Linked DNA regions of Chondromyces crocatus. The protein of the gene in region 2 binds, or shares a complex with, the protein of the main gene of each other region. Links are inferred from orthologs where the notes say so. Each region holds a gene or a part of one and is shown on either strand. Other genes may lie near its edges.

Region 1 (3,452 bases), 1.8 Mb from region 2 along the record:
GCGGTGAAGTCCTCTGAGAGGGTTTCGTGCTGATACGTGATGCTTCTGGACGGCGGGCTGTCGACGTGCTCATCTTATCCTTCGGTGCGACCTTCAGTTCCCATCGGCTACAATATGGAACTGGATGGCCGCAGCATGTTTGGTCCCGGTCTCGAATTCCTCACTGCAATAAGTGGAACAGGCAGCTTGCCTGCGACGATGCAGCCTGATCCCTGCTGCTGTCATTCCCAACAGATGGCCAGTACCAACCGTAACTGCTCGAACGCTATTTTGATTCCCGCCGATACGTTCTAGCCCCACACAGTTCGCAGAGACCTTCGGTCCGGCAAGAACCATGGTCTCTTCTGTGCAAAAAAGATGCCATCGTTACCTTGTGTTTCCTTTAAGCCATGTAGGTTAAAGTACACAGGGTCCCGCCAGCGTTATTACGCGACGACTCGGCTCGTCCCCTTACAGGGGTTCGAAACGCTCAACCGGTCGAGTCGGTCAGGAGAAGAGCAGCCAACGGGAGTCGACCGTTGGCCATCCCAGCGCTTTGCTCTGCTTTGGCCCGCCGAAGCATGTTTGGGGAATTTGCGGTCAGTTCCTGAAGTTTGTCGGAGCAACCGTCGACGCACAAGCGACCAAGCGCGCTAACCAGCGAGGACTAGGTCGAACTGGCGCTCAATCCAGCCCGACAAGCGCTGCTCGATGGCGCTCACCTGTCGTCTGTACCCTGCTGCTTTCGCGGGAGCTGGACGGGGGTAAGCTGACGCCGTTTCGTCAGGCCAGGACGATGACTCTTCCCTCGACGGAGGGGAGTGTTCGATCCACTCTTGAACTGACAGCTCCGCCCTCCCCCTTCCTTCGCCCACATCAGGGCGCAAAAGTTCCACGGGGAGTGAGATGCAGGGTGCGGAATTAGCGCATGCCAGGTGAGTAATTAGTACTCACCACTCCGACATTTATGTCAGAGCCTAAAGGCGTTCGCTGGTCTCAGAAGTCTGCCAGAAAACGAGGATCGTTCTCGAACATGGTTCGAATGTTCGGGATGCCGTAGCGAAGCATCGCCACCCGTTCGATCCCCATGCCGAACGCAAATCCCGAGTACTTCTCGCCATCCAGTCCACACTGGCGGAAAACTTCCGGGTGAATCATCCCGCATCCCAGGATCTCGATCCAGCCGGTGTACTTACAAACTCGGCACCCCGCAGAGGTACCGTCGGATTTGAGACAGAACACACATCCGACATCGGCCTCGGCGCCAGGCTCGACGAACGGAAAATAGCTGGGCCGGAATCGGATGCGCGCCTTCGGGCCGTAGAGCCTCTCTGCGAAGGCAGTCAGCACACCCTTGAGTTCGGCCATGCTCACCCGCTCATCGATGAGGAACCCCTCGATCTGATGGAACATGGGTGAGTGGGTAATGTCGTCATCCCGCCGATAGACCCGCCCCGCGCTCACCACGGCGAGCGGCAGCTTGACGTCGGGCCGCGTCATCTCCCGGACCTGGACGTTGCTCGTATGAGTGCGCAGGAGGGTTCCTGCGCGGACCCAGAAGCTGTCCTGCATGTCCGTGGCTGGATGGTCGGGCGGAAAGGCGAGCTTGGTGAAGTTGTTCTCTTCCAGCTCGATGTCGCGCCCGTCGACGGCTGCAAACCCGAGGTCCCGGAAGATCCCAATCAGTTCGTCGGTGACCTGCGTGATGGGATGAAGGTGCCCCCGTCCTCCGCTGAGACGACCGGGCAATGTCAGATCAAATGGTCTCTGGCGCAGTTCTTCCTCTCTCCGAGCGCGCGCCAGCCTTGTCAGCCGCTCGGAAAAGGTGGCCTCGATTTCCTCTCGGAGGAGATTTACCTGAGCGCCAACCGCAGCCCGTTCTTTCGGTGGGACCTGCCGCATCATCGCCATGATGCTGGCCAGTTCGCCCTTCTTTCCGAGAATCTTCGCGTGCTCTTCGCGGAGCACGACATCATTCTCGGAAGCCGCAAACACTTCGCGGACTCGACCCCGCAGCTTTGCAAGAGCTGCCTCGAGCGCGCTCACGGGGTCGATCGAATCGCTCAATGTAGTACCGAGTGCTTCAGGAGCGCGGAGCTGCAGCAGCCTGAGTTACGAGCGTGAATGCCTTGGGCTCGTGAATCGCGAGCTCGGACAGGATCTTCCGATCGAGGAGGATGCCTGCATTCTTCAGCCCGTTCACCAGACGCGAGTAGGTCGTACCATTGAGCCGGGCGGCTGCATTGATACGAGCAATCCACAGACGCCGGAAATCGCGCTTCTTCAGCTTACGGCTGATGTAGCCGTACTCCCAAGCGTGGCGCAGGACTTCGACCGCCTGGCGAAAGCGGTTCTTCCGGCCCAGGAAGTACCCTTCGGTCTGGTTCAGGACGCGGTTGCGACGGCGGCGAGCTTTGAACCCTCTTTTTACGCGCGGCATGCTGTTACCTCTCGCTCGCTATCAGCCGTAGGGGAGAAGGAGCTTGACGCGCTTCTCCATCGCCTTGTCCACGGTGTCGTTCTTGCGAAGACGGCGGAGGCGCTTCTTGCTCTTTTCCTGCATGCAGTGGTTGAGACCACCCTTGCTGCGGCGGATACGACCGGAGCCAGTGACCCGGAACCGCTTCGCAGCGGCTCGGTTGGTTTTCATCTTGGGCATCGATGACTCGTCTGTGTGTCTCCGCTCCCCGCGGCCGTCTTGCTCGCCCACCGAGAAGACTGTTACGCGCCGTACTGAGGATGCGGAGCGCCGGTTATGGCGATCCATGCAGTTGTTGTCAAGGCTGGGCCGAAGAGAACCATCAGGAGTTCCCTTGGCTTGACCAACTTCGAGAGGGGCGACTGGCGACCTCGGGAGAGCAATCCCCGATACCGGCTCCTGCCGGCGGGGCTCCGTCAGCCGCTGTTCGCCCATTATGAACCGTTCGCCGCCCTCAGCCGACAGCACAGCTGGATGCGACCCGACAAGCAGGCCGCCTCTCAGGAACTGTCATGCGTGCGGCTCGTTTCGAGGGGCCCTGGTTCGACCCCTACCGATCAGGTACGGCCGTAGACGCGGTTCCGGCGCCCACGATTCTTGGCCTTGAACTTCGCGCGATTGCGGTTGGACTTGGAGCGCGTCGTCTTACGAGGGCCTTTGGACAGCATTAGAAACATGGTGGCTCCTTGCGATGTGATAGCCTCCGGGCGTGCCGCAGGCTACGAGGAGAGGCGCTCTCTACGGCATCTGCATCGGGAGCGCAACCAAGATGCTCCCTCCTCGATGGCCACGGTCTCGCGGGACCTCCTCCAGCGTCCGGTGCGTCGACCTTGGATGCAAGTTGCACCACAGGTCGAAGGAGCCCGTGTGACGGTCTGGACCAGGCTGGGCAGTGGGCTGCTCGCGCTTCTCACCACCGGCGGATGCGGTGCCAGCCTGAACGCCGTTTACGAAGGCGACGTGCGATTCGAGCACTGCATGGCGTTGGACTCGA
Region 2 (4,418 bases):
CGGCAGGAACATCACCTGCACCAGCGCGTACAGCGGCGCGATGACGAACCCGATCAGGCCCATGTCGTGGTACAGCGGCAGCCAGCTCACCCCGCGATCCTCGGGCGTCGAGCGGAGCCCGTCGAACATGATGGCGTGACTGTTCACCGCCAGGTTGCGGAAGGTCACCATCACGCCCTTGGGGCTGGACGTGCTGCCCGAGGTGAACTGGAGGAATGCCGTCTCGTCGAGCTCGACGGACCAGTCTGCGTCGGGATCGAACCCGTCCGCCTCGTGGATCTCGCGCTCCAGGACCACCCGGACCCCGCCGTGCGTCTTCACTCCGCCACCCGCCAGGAGGTGCTCCTCCAGCATCCCGCGGAGCGCCTCGGTCGTCACGACGGCGCGCGCGCCCGACGCGGCGAGGACGTGCCGGACCGTGTCGCCGTAGGCCTCGAGTTTGGCGAGGGTCTGCGGCGGATACATCGGGACCGCCACGATGCCTGCGGTGAGTGCTGCCAGGAACGTCAGGACGAACTCGTCCGGATCAGGCAGGATCAGAGCGACCCGATCGCCGCGCGCGAGCCCGAGCGACCGCAGCGCATGAGCGCGCTTTCGAGCGGTGAGCCAGAGATCGGGGTAGCTGACCGACAGCTCCTCACCGTTCGACCGGACGAAGGTGACGGAGCGGTCCGTGTGCACCGCGTTGTCTCGGAGGACCTCAATGAGCGTGCGCATGAGTTGAGCCCGGAGCGGACAGCCACGGCGTGACGCCTCGCATCAGCACCTTTTTGGTACAGGAGAATCCTGACCATCGTCCGTTCGTGAGCGATGCCATAAGCGAATCCCAGGCCAGAGCAAAGCGAAAGTCGCAACCTGTTGGAATGATTGGATTTATGATCTCAGGGCGGGGCCATGGATACGCACTTTACGGAAGGCCGCGTCGAAAATTCGACGCTCTGACGGGGCGAAGTGGGAAGTGTATTTCGCGCTTCGTCGCATCCTGGACGCTCTCGCGGGTGAGTACCATCACCCTCGGAGCACCGCCCCGAACCGTTCGTTGACCGATTTGACCACGGCGGCATGACGAGCGTCGACCTCCTGGTCGGTGAGGGTGCGCGCCTTCTCCGGGTTCGTGACGGTGAGCGGATCGCGGTAGACCACGTGGAACGCCAGCGACCGGTGATCGGCGGTGATGTTGGCACCGCGGTAGAGATCGAAGAGCGCAACGGACTCGCACAGATCGCCTGCCGCTTCCCTGATGGCGTCGCCCACGGCGCCCGCGCTGACGTCGTCGTGCACCACGAGGGCGATGTCGCGGGTGGCCGCCGGCAGCATCGGGAGCCCTCGGAAGTGGGGTGTGCGCTGGCCGATGGCCTCGACCGCGCGGATGTCCACCTCGATCACGAACGCTGCGCCACCCAGATCGAGCGCGTCGACCACATCGGGGTGCAGCAAGCCGAAGGTCCCGACGGGCGTGCCATCGATGAAGAGCTGTGCCGCTCCGCGGGGGTGCAGGTAGGGGACCCGCTTCTCCGCGGGCTGATGATCGATGTCGACCGTCCGCCGCGTCACCCGCTCGAGCAGCTCCACCGCCACGCCCTTCGCGTCGTAGATGTCGAGCGGCACGGCGGGGGCGAGCGTCGGACGCCGGAACCCGGCGAGCACCGCGGCGAACGAGGGGATCTCGTCGGGCAGCGCCGCGCCCCCGACCGGCAGGATCTTCGCGCCCACCGTGAACATCTGGACGTCCGGTACCCCGCGCCGGCGTGCCCGCCGCAGCACCTCCAGGAGCCCCGGGAGCAGCGTCGTACGCATCACGCTGCGATCCTCGCTCAAGGGGTTCATCAGGCGGAGCCCCTCGTCCGGCAGCCCCAGCGCCGTGACGTCCTTCGGCGAGATGAAGCTGAAGGTGATCGCCTCGCTCAGCCCCAGCTCGGCGGCGACGTGCTGGAAGCGCCCCTCGAGCTTGCCTGCGCCGCGAGGGGGCTGCGGCCGGATCGCTGGCAGCACCGTCGGCACCGTGTCGAGGCCGCGGACACGGACCACCTCCTCGATCAGATCGGCCTCGATGTTGAGATCGGGGCGGTGCGACGGCGCCAGCACCTCGGCGTAGGGGGATCGGGGCATGTCGGAGCTGCCCAGCGTCGGATCCTGCGTGCGCGGCATGCACCCCAGGCGCTTCAGGATCTCCAGCGCCTCCCCGAACGGCACCCTCGTTCCAAGCAGCTGGTTCATCCGCTCCGACCGCAAGCGGATCGAGCGCCGCGCGCCCGGTCCAGGCCCCTCCAGCATCACCCCGGGGACGGCCTTTCCTCCCCCGAGCTGCGTCAGGAGCTCCACGGCGCGCGCGAGCACGTCGGGCGTGTCTCCTGGGTCCACGCCGCGCTCGAAGCGGTGGCTGGCCTCGCTGTGGATCCCGTGGCGCCTGGAGGCCCTGCGGACCACCCGCGGCGCGAAGTAGGCGCACTCCAGGAGCACGTTGTGCGTCGTGGCGTCGATCTCGCTCCCTGCGCCGCCCATCACCCCTGCCAGGGCGACCGCGGCCTCGCCGTCGGCGATCACCAGATCGTCGGCCTCCAGCTTGCGCGCCACCCCGTCCAGCGTCTTCAACGCCTCACCCGCATGCGCTCGCCGCACGACCAGCCGACCTCCCCGGATCCGGTCCGCGTCGAAGGCGTGCGTGGGGTGCCCGTACTCCAGCAAGAGCAGGTTGGTGATGTCGACGATGTTCGAGATCGAGCGGATCCCGAGGCTCTCCAGCCGGTAGCGCAGCCAGCTCGGGGAGGGACCCACCGCCACGTCGACCACCATGGCCGCGCCGTACCAGGGGCATCCCTCCGGATCCTGGACATCGACGGCGAAGCGCCGGCTGAGCACGTCGCCCTCGGCGATGCGCTCTGGAGCCCCCGGGCGCGGCATGTCGAACGAGAGCCCGTAGAGCGCCGCCGCCTCGCGTGCGAGCCCGACGTGTCCCAGGCCGTCCGGGCGATTCGGGGTCAACCCGATCTCCAGGATCGTGTCGTGACATCCCGGAAGTGCGGTCCGAAGTGGCGTCCCTGGCGTCGCGCTCCCGGGCTCCAGGATCAGGATACCAGGATCCTCTCCACCCTCTTTCCCCCCCGAGGAGAGCCCCAGCTCCACCTCGGAGCACAGCATGCCCTCGCTGACCACGCCCCCGATCTCGCGCGGCGTCAGCGTGATCCCCACCGCGGGCAGCGTCGCTCCGAGCGGCGCGAGCGCGACCAGCCCTCCCGGATCGGGGACGTTCGGCGCACCGCACACGAGCCGCTGCTCGACGCCATCGCCACGATCCACCGTCACCAGGCGCAGCTTGGCGCGCGAGGGGTGGGGCTCGAGCTTCACCACCTGCGCGACGATCACCTTCTCGGTCCCGGCGCCGAACTCCGTCAGGGCCTCGACCTCCAGACCCGCCTGGGTGAACCGCGCGGCCAGCTCAGCGGGTGACGCATCGAGGCCGGGGACGAGGGACGAGATCCACGCATGCGACGCTTTCATCAGGCGGCCCGATTAGCACGATTTCCCGTCCGGCACGACGGGCCACCGAGCCGCCTGGAGGCCACAAAGCGCCGAGGCGCCGGGCGGGTGACCCACGCCCACGCGGACGGTCCGCGTGGGGTCGTGGGGCCCGGCCGACGCCTCTTCGAGAGCGCCCGGCGCAGACCGCGCTTACTCGCCGAACATCCCCTCGGGCATGCCGGGCATGTGGGGGTGATCGTCGTGCTCGTCGCCCGGGCCACCCTCGGGCTTCTTCTCGTCCGATTTCTCGAACTTCTTCGGCTCCGCCACGGCCCAGTCGGCCGACCACGAGGACAGCACGTAGACCGTCCCATCGCCGCCTTCCTTCTGCGCGAAGCGGCTCGAGCCCTTCGAGGTCTTGCCCACCTTGATGGTGTAGTCCCCGGCGTTGTCCTTGAGGACGATCCGCACCACGCCGCCGTTCTCCACGGCGTCGGCGAGCCCAGTCTCCGACGTCTCCTCGCCGAAGTCCTCGGCGTTCAGGCCCTTGTAGGCGCGAAGCAGGTCCTTGACCTTCGCCTCGTCGAACTTCTCCCACTTCCCCGGCGTGCCGAGCTTCCCGCCCTTGCGCGCCGCGAACGTGCCCGACCACTTGTCGTCGTTCTTCGAGAAGCTGAACTTGCCGTTCTTGTTCTCGACCTCGACCTGGATTGCGTTCGCGTCCTCGAACTTCAGGATGCCCGTCTCGCGCCAGTTCTTGGCCTCGCGGGTGTACAGGTAGCTCGAGTAGCCGCCGGCGATCCACACGCCGTCCTGCGATCCGAGGCGGACCATCTGGCCGCGCGAGCCGCTCTTGCCGAAGTACAGATCGATGGCCTTCTCGTCTCCCTTGTAGGCGACCACGTGGAGCGCCTTGGGGTCGTTGACCTCGTACTGTTCGTAGGTGCCGGTCGTGCGAT

The links. The genes of interacting proteins can lie anywhere in the genome.
Region 1: the proteins of pheT (region 2) and pheS are in contact, whole or in part, in a crystal structure (PDB 6P24), measured with the Escherichia coli proteins. The link is inferred for Chondromyces crocatus from one-to-one orthologs.

The regions. Positions count from the first base shown.
Region 1 is NZ_CP012159.1:10,157,763-10,161,214, forward strand. The notes cover bases 1-2,781. They hold pheS (phenylalanine--tRNA ligase subunit alpha), read right to left. Parts: upstream 2,026-2,781; coding sequence 976-2,025; downstream 1-975. Other genes in these bases: rplT (50S ribosomal protein L20), read right to left, coding at 2,063-2,419; rpmI (50S ribosomal protein L35), read right to left, coding at 2,441-2,638. Also shown: CMC5_RS36770 (hypothetical protein), read left to right, coding at 3,326-3,452.
Region 2 is NZ_CP012159.1:8,406,579-8,410,996, reverse strand. Bases 754-3,828 are described here. They hold pheT (phenylalanine--tRNA ligase subunit beta), read right to left. Parts: upstream 3,499-3,828; coding sequence 1,009-3,498; downstream 754-1,008. Other genes in these bases: CMC5_RS30235 (DUF4340 domain-containing protein), read right to left, coding at 3,670-3,828. Outside these bases: CMC5_RS30245 (fatty acyl-AMP ligase), read right to left, coding at 1-717; more of CMC5_RS30235, read right to left, coding at 3,829-4,418.